Regions from separate parts of the Mycobacterium sp. NGS40 genome, predicted to be linked through region 2. Evidence: predicted binding sites of a transcription regulator. Region 2 holds the regulator's gene; each other region holds the start of a gene.

Region 1 (3,994 bases), on a different contig from region 2:
TCGATCTCTTCGCCGACCAGCCCACGGATGTCATATGCCTTGATGACACGGTGGACAGTCGCGGCGGGCCGAGACATGCGGGGCCTCCTTGACGCCGTGGATTGATTTGCCTCTTGGCGTCAGCCTATCGGCCCCAGCGGTCCCCTAGTCGGACGGATCGGGCAACACTCGCAGATGCCCGCGGCGGCGACCTGACCGTTTTTCCGGCTGCGCGAGCAGATGGCTGCTGGGCGCGGTGGCCTGGGCTCCGGTGTGGTGCAGATGCGCAGATGTGGGGGTACCTCCCGCTTGCGGGGGAAATCCGTTCAACGGCATGCTGGTGCCGCCCGCGTGCGGCAGGGACGCCTTGCCCGCACCGCGTTCGCGGACGGCGTCGGCAAGCGCGACCAGGTCGTCTTCATCGGGATTCGTGGGCTCCGAATTCAGCGGCCCGGCGTGGCGCACGAGGTCCCATCCGCGGGGGGCCGTGATGCGGCCGGCGTGGCCGACGCACAGGTCCCACGAATGCGGCTCGCGCGCGGTCGCCAGCGGGCCCACCACTGCCGTCGAGTCCGAGTAGACGAACGTCAAGGTCGCCACGGCGTAATGCGGGCACCCTGGCCGGCAGCAGCGACGGGGAACGTTCACGTCGGAAAGGCTATCGTGCGCAAACGCCGCCGAAGCGCCGGACACGCGCATCCGTTCGGGCCACGATGTCCAACCGTTACCATCGGCGCGTGGGTGATTCGCGCAGTTTCCCGCGCAACGGACGGCCGTCGGGCCGAACGCCGGGGCACCGGGCAACTCGGCGCGGGCGCGATATGCGCGGTCCTTTGCTGCCGCCCACGGTGCCGGGTTGGCGCAGCCGGGCCGAGCGATTCGACATGGCGGTGCTCGAGGCCTACGAACCCATCGAGCGGCGCTGGCAATCACGAGTGTTGGAACTCGACGTGGCGGTCGACGAAATTCCACGCATCGCCGCCAAGGATCCGGACAGCGTGCAATGGCCGCCCGAGGTCGTCGCCGACGGGCCGATCGCGCTGGCCCGCTTGATCCCCGCCGGGGTCGACGTTCGAGGAAACTCGACGCGAGCGCGAATTGTCCTGTTCCGCAAGCCCATCGAACGACGCGCCAAAGACACCGTCGAACTTGGCGAATTACTGCACGAGATTCTGGTGGCGCAGGTGGCCATCTACCTCGACGTCGAACCGACCGTCATCGACCCGACGATCGACGACGAATAACCCAGGCGGGTTCGTCGGTCAGATGATGCCGCGTTTGAGGCGGCGTCGCTCACGTTCGGACAGGCCGCCCCAGATGCCGAAGCGCTCGTCGTGTGCCAGCGCGTACTCCAGGCATTCATGACGTACCTCGCAACCCAGGCAGATCTTCTTGGCTTCGCGAGTCGATCCGCCCTTCTCCGGGAAGAAGGCCTCCGGGTCGGTCTGCGCGCACAGCGCGCGGTCCTGCCATTGGTCCGGAGTCAGTTCGGGCTCCGGCAGTGGCTCGGGCTCGAATGCGATTGGCGCATCGGGGACCACGGTCAAGTGCGGTCGGGTAATCGGCGCCGGCGCGGAGCTGATCGTGGCGCGCTCAGTGCTTGGCATGACGCCCCATAGGTGCTCGTAAGACATGCGTCGTACGCCTCCTCAGCTTGGTCTTTGAGAGAGTGGTTGTGTCCCGCTGTTCTGATGTAACAGACAATTCGAACAAGTGATCGAATCTCGGTCTGCGACACCGGAACCGGCCGGCCAACCGGGAAATGACACTGATGTGATTAGACACGGGTTAACCTGCCCGGTCAAGCGTTTCGGCGTATTTCCATACCATCTCGTGATCAATTTCCGGCGTTTCCGTTATTTCGGCCCTTCGGCGTGTCCATCACAAACGCTCGCCAAAGTTCCCGGCCGGTACTGTCGTCCGGTGTGAAGGTCACCGTTCTGGTCGGTGGGGTCGGCGGCGCCCGGTTCCTGCTGGGTGTTCAACAATTACTCGGGCTGGGTCAGTTCGCAACCGGGGGAGAAACTTCCGACCACGAGCTGACCGCCGTCGTCAACATTGGCGACGATGCCTGGATCCACGGGGTTCGGGTTTGTCCGGATTTGGACACCTGCATGTATACCTTAGGTGGAGGCGTAGACCCGGAGCGCGGTTGGGGTCATCGCGACGAAACCTGGCACGCCAAAGAGGAATTGGCGCGCTACGGCATGCAGCCGGACTGGTTTCAACTCGGCGACCGCGATTTGGGCACGCACCTGGTGCGTACCCAGATGCTCAACGCCGGCTACCCGCTCTCGCAGATCACCACGGCGTTGTGCGACCGCTGGCAACCCGGCGCGCGGTTGGTGCCCGCCAGCGACGACCGTTGTGAAACCCATGTGGTGATCACCGATCCGGCCGACGACAGTCGGCGCGCGATCCACTTCCAGGAATGGTGGGTGCGCTACCGGGCCAACGTGACCACCCACAGTTTCGCGTTCGTCGGCGCCGAAACAGCCAGCGCCACAACCGATGCGGTCGACGCGATCGGCGACGCCGACATCATCATGCTGGCGCCGTCCAATCCCGTGGTGAGCGTCGGCGCGATCCTGGCCGTGCCGGGCATTCGCGGCGCACTGCGGGCGGCATCCGCACCGATCGTCGGCTACTCCCCGATCATCGGTGGAAAACCGTTGCGCGGCATGGCCGATGCCTGCCTCGATGTGATCGGGGTCGAGTCCACCGCCGAAGCGGTCGGCGGATATTACGGCGCGCGCAGCGCCACCGGGATATTGGATTGCTGGCTGGTGCACGAGGGCGACTTGGAAAATTTCAAAGCGGACATCGACGGCGTCGCGGTGCGCGCGGTGCCGCTGTTGATGACCGATCCGAAGGCGACGGCCGAAATGGTGCGGGCCGGACTGGATATCGCGGGCGTGGCGCCGTGACGCCCGCACCGAAAGAGCACGGCACTGCCGCGGCCATCGAGATCCTCCCGGTGCCCGGGCTTCCGGAGTTCCGCCCCGGCGACGATCTCGGTGCGGCGGTCGCCGCCGCCGCCGCGTGGCTGCGCGACGGCGACGTCGTCGTGGTCACCAGCAAGGTGGTGTCCAAGTGCGAGGGCCGGCTGGTGACCGCGCCCGAAGACCCCGAGGAGCGTGACGAGCTCCGGCGCAAACTGGTCGACGACGAGGCGGTGCGGGTGCTGGCCCGCAAGGGCCGCACGCTGATCACCGAGAACCGGATCGGCCTGGTGCAGGCCGCCGCCGGCGTCGACGGATCCAACGTCGGCCGAAGCGAACTCGCGCTGTTGCCGCTGGACCCCGACGGCAGTGCCGCGGCCCTGCGCGCCGCGCTGCGCGAGAAGCTCGGCGTCGACGTCGCGGTGGTGATCACCGACACCATGGGCCGCGCCTGGCGCAACGGTCAGATCGACGCGGCGATCGGCGCGGCGGGACTGGCTGTGCTGCACGGCTATTCGGGCGTGATCGACGAGCACGGCAACGAGTTGGTGGTCACCGAGATCGCGGTGGCCGACGAAGTGGCCGCCGCGGCCGATCTGGTCAAGGGCAAGCTGACCGCGATGCCGGTAGCCGTCGTGCGCGGGCTGACCGTCGTCGACGACGGCACCACGGCGCGCCGGCTGCTGCGGCCCGGACCCGAAGATCTGTTCTGGCTCGGCACCGCCGAAGCCATCGAGAAGGGCCGTCGCGAAGCCCAGCTGCTGCGCCGGTCGGTGCGCCGGTTCAGCGCCGAGCCGGTGCCACCGGAGCTGATCGAGGCGGCCGTCGCCGAGGCGCTGACCGCGCCGGCGCCGCACCACACCCGCCCGGTGCGGTTCGTCTGGCTGCGCACCGCGGCGACCCGGACCCGGCTGCTCGATCGGATGAAGGACAAGTGGCGCACCGACCTGGCCGGTGACGGGAAGCCGGACGACGCGATCAACCGGCGGGTGGCGCGCGGCCAGATCCTCTACGACGCACCCGAGGTCATCGTTCCGATGCTGGTGCCCGAGGGCGCCCACACCTATTCCGAC
Region 2 (3,994 bases):
GAATGGGGCCCGGAGGTGGGCTTCCACGAATTCGAGTCCGTTGACCAGGTCCTCGCTGCCGACACCAGCGAATTTCCCGACGACTCCGCGCATTACCTGTGGGCCTGGATCGATCAGTCCGCCGGGGTTGTGCGTTCCCGGATGTTCGTCGCGAATCTCGGTGTGCCAGAAGACGAAGCGACCGGCTCGGCGGCCATGCGGATCACCGGCCATCTCTGCCGCGACCTGAGCATCATCCAGGGCAAGGGATCGATGCTGGAAACGTCGTGGAACCCCGAGGGCTGGGCCCGCGTTGCCGGCCGCGTCGTCAACGACGGTGTGACGCAACTCGACTGAGATTCAGGACTTGCGGTGCAGCTCCGCGGACAGATGATGCTGCAGGGGCTGCCCGACCGCACCCATCCGCACCGAGTAGGAGAGCTGGTCGCCGTCGATTCGCACGGTTCGGCCTAACGCGGAAACCTCTTTGGCGGTCGGGGTCAATCCGACCGACGTGGTGGCCAACTCGATTTCGATGACGCCGCCGGTCACCCGGTAGGACCCGACCTCGATTTCGGTCACGCCGCTGGGGTGGGCCAGCACCATCTCGACGTGGCCGGGCCGCGGCACCCGAAGGTAGCCGGTCTCGGCATGCATCGGCTTGCCGTCGTCGGCCCCTTTGGTCTTTTGCCCGTATGCCAGAAACGGTTTCCCCACATGGGAAAACACGATTTCCTCGAGATAGTCGAAGGGCTGGATGGTCGGGTATTCGCCGGAACCGCGGCCGGCCCAGGTGCCGAGCAGCGGCGCGAGCGCCTCGAGATCCGGATGCAGGTCCGGGGGCATCGCGGTCAACTCGGTGTCGATACTTGGCGGTGCTTGCGGAGCGCGGCGATCTCGCGCTCGAAATCGTCGGCCGACGAAAAGGACCGGTATACCGAGGCGAACCGCAGATAGGCCACCTCATCCAGGTCACGCAACGGGCCGAGGATCGCCAAGCCGACCTCGTGGCTGGGAACCTCCGGCGATCCGGCGGCGCGGACGGTGTCTTCCACCTGCTGAGCCAGTAGATTCAGCGCGTCCTCGTCTACCTGGCGGCCCTGGCAGGCGCGCCGCACACCTTTGATGACCTTTTCGCGGCTGAACGGCTCGGTGACACCGCTGCGTTTGACGACGGCCAGGATCGCGGTTTCCACGGTGGTGAACCGGCGTCCGCACTCCGGGCAGGATCGGCGGCGCCGAATGGCTTGGCCTTCATCGGTTTCCCGGGAGTCGATCACCCGGGAGTCGGGATGGCGACAGAACGGGCAGTGCATGACCGCTCCTTCGCTGTGCCGGCATCTCGGAAGAACACTCCGAGCGTACCCGTGCGCTCCCCGGGCGGGCCAATGTAGCCACGACGCATGCGCCGTCACTGACGGCAGGACCGAGGAGCCTTGGCGTAGAGCGGTTTTCGCGATACGCGGCTACGGTCAGCCGACCGGCGCGATCAGGGTCTGGCCGGCAGCCAGCGCCGGGGAACTCAGGTTGTTGAGTTCGCGGATGCGGTCGGCGACCTGGCGGGCCGGCGCTTCCGGCGCGACCCGGTGCGCTACATCCTGAAGCGATTCGCCCGGCTCGACCTGCACGACCGACAGCCGGTCCGGAACAGGAGCAGCCGCGGAGTCGCCGTTGGCGATCTGACCGAGATTCGCGACCAGGCCCAACCACAGCGTGATGACGCCGGCCATCAGGGCCAGACCCACCGTCGTCCCCAGCGTGACCGGGCGGCGGCGATGCGGTGCTTGCGACTCCGCGACACCGGTACCGCGGTAGCGCATCGGCGCTCCCGCCGGCCGGGCCTGCACCGACCGGCGCGACCGCAGCACGCGCTCCTGCTCGTAGCGGGGCCGTGCGACGTCATAGCGAGGCCGCGCGACGAGCCCATCGCTGGGGCGCCGCATGGTGCTGGTCCGCGGCGAGACTGTATGCATGAGCGTCATGGTGCGTTCCTCCGGTCGTCGAATCCTCGCTCGTGTGTTCGACACTATCGCTCGTGTGTTCGAAATCCGAACATTTGAGCGAAGCGTGTCGCACGGGCCAAACGCTAGACCCCGCCACCGACAACTTCTGCCGGTCGCCGTCCCTTCCATGCAGCACAGGTACCCGGTCTACGCAAAAGTTACACACGTGTGATTCGGCCGTTCTAGGGTCTTTAGCCACTATGTGCTTGCCATGACACGCCAGTCGAACACATGTTTGATTCTTCGGGTCAGGGAGGCTACATTCAGTGCCATGAGCGACAGCAACGACACCTCGGCAACCGGCCCGGACGGCCGCACGCGTTCCGTGGATTCATCGCTTACCCAGCGGCAACGCACCATCTTGAATGTCATCCGGGAGTCGGTGACCACCCGTGGTTACCCGCCGAGCATCAGGGAGATCGGCGACGCCGTCGGCCTGACATCGACCTCTTCGGTGGCCCACCAGCTGCGCACCCTCGAACGCAAGGGATATCTGCGCCGGGACCCGAACCGCCCCCGGGCCGTCGACGTCCGCGGCGCCGACGACGCGGTGGCGGCCGCGCCGGCCACCGAGGTCGCCGGGTCGGACGCGTTACCGGAACCCACGTTCGTCCCCGTGCTCGGGCGCATCGCGGCCGGTGGACCGATCCTGGCCGAGGAAGCCGTCGAGGACGTCTTCCCACTCCCCCGCGAGCTGGTCGGCGAGGGCACGCTGTTCTTGCTCAAGGTGGTCGGCGACTCGATGGTCGAAGCCGCGATCTGCGACGGCGACTGGGTGGTGGTGCGGCAGCAGAATGTCGCCGACAACGGCGACATCGTCGCCGCCATGCTCGACGGTGAGGCCACCGTCAAGACGTTCAAGCGCGCGGGCGGTCAGGTGTGGCTGATGCCGCACAACCCGGCGTTCGATCCCATCCCCGGTAATGACGCGACCGTGCTCGGCAAGGTCGTGACGGTGATCCGCAAGGTATAGCGCCGTGCGCTACGGCGTCAGTCGGCTTTCACGAAGCCGTTGACCAGCGCGGCTTCCTCGCTGGAAAGCCAGATCTCGGCGAGCGTGTCGTGGTAGAGGTCGCTGCCCGGCGTGTAATAAAGGCCGAAGCGAGCACTCGCCTTGATCGGGTAGCCGTCGGGCATCTGATACGGGTCCTCCAACGGCAGGTGGATCGTCGGGCGCCCGGCGGGGCCTAATGCCCCGATCGCCGCCACCGGTACTACGTCCGCCTCGTCGTCGGCATCCGCGGCTGCATGCCGCCCCGCCGCTCTGGGTGCGACGCCGGCCGCGGCGCCCAGCGCCGCCGCCAGGCTGGCTGCGGCACCACCCGCGGCGGCTCCAGCGGCCCCGCCGGCAGCACCGGACGCGCCACCGGCGCCGGCCAGATCAGGAGGCGTGTGCGGCACGGCGACATCGGGGTACGCGGTCTCCTGCTCCTCGGCGGGGTAGGCGGCCTCGTCCTCCTCGGCGCCCGGGAAGCCCGCCTCCGGGTAAGCGGCGGACGGGTAAGCGGCGCCCGGATAGCCCGCCTCCGGGTAAGCGGCGTCCTCGTCGAGGAGTTCGGGATAGCCGGCCTCCGGATAGGCGCCTTCGGGTGAATAAGCGCCTTCCGGGCCCGCGGCAGCGGCGTATTCGTCCTCGGCGACGACGTCGGGATACGCGCTCTCCGGTACGTCGGGACTAGCCGGATAGCCGACTTCCGGCAGCTCATCGCCGTAACCGGCGTCGGACAGATCGTCGGCCGACACGACTGGGATGGAATCGGTGTCGACCGAGTCGGGATCCCGCTCGTCGACCGCCAGCTCATCCCATTCTTCCTCGGTGACGGGATGCGACGGCTCGTCATACCCGCCGTCCTCGTCGATTTCGGCCGTTTCGGGTGCGTGCGGCCACCTGGCCAGCGGCGCGTGCTCGGCGTCCCGGAGATCCTGTTCGTGGGTGTCGGTGAACGACATGTGCTCGGCGTAGTCGGGACCCCAGCGCGGCTCACCCGTGTCCCCGTAGCCGCCGACGGCGT
Region 3 (3,994 bases), on a different contig from region 2:
GTGGGACCCCAATGCCGTCCCCGACAAGTACGACGCCGACGCTTATACCGTCCGGTTCTCTCGCGAGGCGAACATCGCACTCTGCGACGTTGGCAAAGCCGCTGCAGCCACTACCGCGGCCGCGTTGCATCATCTGCCGGCTGCCCAGATCGACAAGGCCCTGGGGCAGTTGCCCATCGAAATCCGCAAGATACTGCAACCCCAGTAGGGCAGAAGATAACGCGGGTGGCGGTAAAGGATGGCTTGCCCAGGGCTGATCGCGAATCAGAACGGCGGCGGCTGATTTCGTTCGGCGACGTGAGCGGCGTTTAGTGAACGCTCTGCGTTGATGCGACGGACGCGATCTTGCTCTCGGGTGCGCCGCCGCTTGGGCATCATGACCCCGCGGCAGTCGAGCCGGTCGGCAGCCCTTGGCGCGCCGGCTAATTCGCCTGTTGGCAGGCACAGCGTGGGAAATATCAGCAGACTGCCGGGCCGGGTGGTGTAGGTGTACCCGCTGGGTGAAGTCCAGACAACGGCACCGTCGGGATGCTGTTCGTCCCGCCAAGCTGTCCAGAAAGTCTTGAGCAGGTGATGTTTTCGGCACAGGCATTTGAGGTTCGACGGATGTGTGGGGCCGAACGGGTAGGGGATCGTATGGTCGATGTCGCAGATCTCGGCGGGACGATCGCAATTGGGGAATCGACACGTCAAGTCGCGGCATCGCACAAATGCTTCGAGCGCCGCCGACGGACGGTAACTCGGCTCGCCCGCACTGCCGGCGCCGGGATGACGCAACGGCCGCACCTTCGCACCATCTCGAATCAGCTCGGCGAGCCGTGGCGAGGGAACCGTCCCGCCACCGGTGATCAACGCGGACGGCCGGTTAACGCCCGAGGGTACGGGCGTGCTCTGCAGCGCCGACGGCTCGGTGACGACGTGGATGACGACGCCCGTCGCGCGCTCGTCGGACTCTAGGCGCGCCGCGCATTCGGCATTGTCGCAGCCACAGCTGAGTCGCTCTGCTCCCGCGGCGAGCGCGCCCAGCGCATCGGCACGGCGCTGGGCGAGGGTCCGCGGGTCGTCGTCGCAGACATCGTGGGCCATGTGCAGGAGCCGTCGGTCCAAAGCCGCGGCGTCGGTGGCGTACAGCCGGCCCCACACCGCGGCGGTTCCCGACTCGTCATTGGCCAGGTCGACCACCAAGTCCCGGCTGCGCGCAGCCGCTCGGCTCCGGCGCACTGCACCGGGGTCATAGCGGTCGACTATCGCGTCGATGGCCTGCGCCGTCTTATTCACCGACAGTGGCCCGTATCGGGCCGCGCTCTTGGCCAGTGCCGTATCGACCAGCCGCAACGTGTCCGGGTCCTTGATCAATTCCGTGTGCCACACGATGGCCGCGGCCAGCCGAGCGCTGATGGCGCCGTCAAAGAAGAGGGCTGCTACTTCTGGTAGCCGGTCGCGCAATGCCACGGCTTGATGCATCTGACCGGACGCCATGGAGTGACTGATGCCTTGTGCAGCAGACACTTCGGCGGCCATCGCATCCCAGTTGTCACATGACCACATCGCATGGTCGACGGGACCCACCGCGCGGCGGCGCACCAGTTCGGCGATGGCCGCCAGCCGGCGCGATGAAGCGGCGGCTTCGGCTCGCGTCCACTCCGCGATCGCCGCGACCACGGTCGCATCGTCGGCGCGCAGTAGCTCGTCCGCACCCTGCAATCCATCGAACATATGTTCGAGTATACCCCGATCTACTGCCTCAAACTTTTGGCAGGGTCGCAGGTTGTGGATAACTGCGGACGTGACTGAAAGGTTGTTTACACGGTTCGGTCGCGGCGAACAAACATCCGGACCCTCTTCGATGGCGACGCCCTCGACATGGAAATCCAAGACTTCCGGATCGTCTGCAAACCCATCAGACCGCACCCCCAAACAGGCCTACCTCCACCTAGAAACCTGCCAACTTCTTGACGCAAGACAGACGTCCACCGACAAGTCCGAAGATTGCCGCGGGTCGCGGTGGGCACCCTGCTGTGGTGCAGACGATGGAGTACGCCCCAGGACGCTTGGCCGATGTCTTCGGGGATCGAACTCAGCCGGCCGTTCTTGTATGGCACGGCATGCAGGCCAATGCCCGCGCTGTCGTCCGGCCGCTGGCCGGCGTGCTGGCCGACCGCGGCGCCAACGTCGTGGTGGCCGACTGGGATTCGCATTCCCACGACGGAGGCCGCGCGGACTTGTTGGGATCGGTCGAGTTCATGCGCCAGCGCTGCAAGGGCTTCGTGCTCGTCGGGTGGTCGATGGGCGGCCTCGCCGCGGCAGGGTTGACACTGACTCGCCGGGATGTCCCGCTGACCCATACCGTCTGTCTGGCAGGCGCTTTCACGGTCCCCGACCCGATCACGGGTCGCATCCCGGGCGACGGACTGAGTCCCGGCCCGGCCGGTCCGCCGTTCACCCTGCTGCACGGCCTGGACGACGATGTGGTTCCGGTGACGGCCAGCCGCGACTTCGCCGCCCAGCTCGAAGCCGTCGGGTGGCCGGTGCAGCTGGCAGAGTTGGCGGCCGATCACGGGTCGATCGCCGGAGCGGAGTACGACCCGACCGCCGATCGCTACCGCGCGGCCGAGCCTGCTGACGTCGTGGGCGAGGTCGCCGCACGGATCGCGGCGGTACTCCATTGAAAACGATATGAACACGCGCGGGGCGGCGGCATTTGTGGCAATGTTTGCTGAGGGGGAAACGGTACGCACGGAGAGCTGCGATGTTCAAGATAGCGAATCGCTTGGCACTCATCCTCCCGACCGCTTTCGCACTCGCCGCCGCCGCGACCGCGATGTCGCCGGCGATTAGTCGAGCGGCCCAATGTGGCGAAGGGACCGTCTACGACGCGCCATCCAACACGTGCGTCGTCGCCGCCCAAGCGCCGGCCCCCCCGCCGCCGGCTGCCCCGCCGCCCCCGCCCCCGCCGCCGGCTTGGTCCGGCCCGCGGCCACACGTCTGGGTCAGCGTCTGCGCGCCCATCCGTTTCATCAGCATCTGCACCGGGATCTGAGCGGGCGCCGTCCGCCCACCGGTCGCGTTACGGTACGAATGATGAGTGGCTGAGCCGACGATCGTCCTGCTGTCGACATCCGACACCGACCTGATCAGCGCCCGTTCCAGCGGGAAAAACTATCGGTGGGCCAACCCCGCGCGGTTGTCCGACGAAGAGCTGCTCGACCTCTTGGCCGACGCCGAGATCGTGGTGGTCCGGATCCTCGGCGGCTACCGCGCCTGGCAAAGCGGCATCGACACCGTGCTCGCGAGTGGCATTCCGACGGTCCTGGTCAGCGGCGAGCAGGCCGCGGACGCCGAGCTGACCGGACTGTCCACGCTGGCCGCCGGAATCGCGGTGCAGGCGCACATCTACCTGGCGCACGGTGGCGTGGAGAACCTGCGCCAGCTGCACGCCTTCCTGTCCGACACCGTGCTGATGACGGGCGTCGGCTTCACCGAGCCGGTGGTGACCCCGACCTGGGGGGAACTCGAGCGGCCTGCGGCCCGGCAGACGGCGGGCCCCACCATCGCGGTGTTGTACTACCGCGCGCAACACCTGGCCGGCAACACCGCCTACATCGAATCGCTTTGCACGGCAATCGAAGACGCCGGCGGACGACCGCTGCCGGTCTACTGCGCGTCGCTGCGCACCGCCGAGCCCGAGCTGCTGCAACGGCTCGGTGACGCCGACGCGATGGTGGTCACGGTGCTGGCCGCCGGGGGACTGCGGCCCGCGGCCGCGTCGGCCGGTGGGGACGACGACAGCTGGAACGTCGAACACCTTGCCGCCCTGGACATTCCGATCTTGCAGGGGCTGTGCCTGACGAGCTCGCGGGATCAGTGGGACGAGAACGACGACGGCCTGTCCCCGCTGGATGTAGCCACCCAGGTGGCGGTGCCCGAGTTCGACGGGCGCATCATCACCGTCCCGTTCTCGTTCAAAGAGATCGACGACGACGGGCTGATCTCC

The links. The regulator LexA, encoded in region 2, represses DNA repair genes until DNA is damaged. The targets are predictions, from matches to a motif close to CGAACANNTGTTCG.
Region 1: cofD (2-phospho-L-lactate transferase) is a predicted target of LexA. The motif match lies at 1,686-1,699, and genes of this name have one in related genera.
Region 3: AC5Y5O_RS09210 (HNH endonuclease signature motif containing protein) is a predicted target of LexA. The motif match lies at 1,822-1,835, and genes of this name have one in related genera.

The regions. Positions count from the first base shown of each region.
Region 1 covers NZ_JCALDG010000016.1:121,956-125,949, reverse strand. The annotation lists gene AC5Y5O_RS22825 (phosphomannomutase/phosphoglucomutase) at 1-77, opposite strand, end outside; gene AC5Y5O_RS22820 (DUF3499 domain-containing protein) at 145-627, opposite strand; gene AC5Y5O_RS22815 (metallopeptidase family protein) at 801-1,223, shown strand; gene AC5Y5O_RS22810 (WhiB family transcriptional regulator) at 1,242-1,613, opposite strand; gene cofD (2-phospho-L-lactate transferase) at 1,905-2,906, shown strand; gene AC5Y5O_RS22800 (coenzyme F420-0:L-glutamate ligase) at 2,903-3,994, shown strand, end outside.
Region 2 covers NZ_JCALDG010000017.1:6,790-10,783, forward strand. The annotation lists gene AC5Y5O_RS23020 (PhzF family phenazine biosynthesis protein) at 1-336, shown strand, start outside; gene AC5Y5O_RS23025 (peroxynitrite isomerase) at 340-825, opposite strand; gene nrdR (transcriptional regulator NrdR) at 831-1,295, opposite strand; gene AC5Y5O_RS23035 (LysM peptidoglycan-binding domain-containing protein) at 1,452-1,961, opposite strand; gene lexA (transcriptional repressor LexA) at 2,254-2,955, shown strand; gene AC5Y5O_RS23045 (sunset domain-containing protein) at 2,973-3,932, opposite strand.
Region 3 covers NZ_JCALDG010000004.1:334,764-338,757, reverse strand. The annotation lists gene AC5Y5O_RS09215 (DUF2267 domain-containing protein) at 1-208, shown strand, start outside; gene AC5Y5O_RS09210 (HNH endonuclease signature motif containing protein) at 265-1,716, opposite strand; gene AC5Y5O_RS09205 (alpha/beta hydrolase) at 2,022-2,669, shown strand; gene cobN (cobaltochelatase subunit CobN) at 3,086-3,994, shown strand, end outside.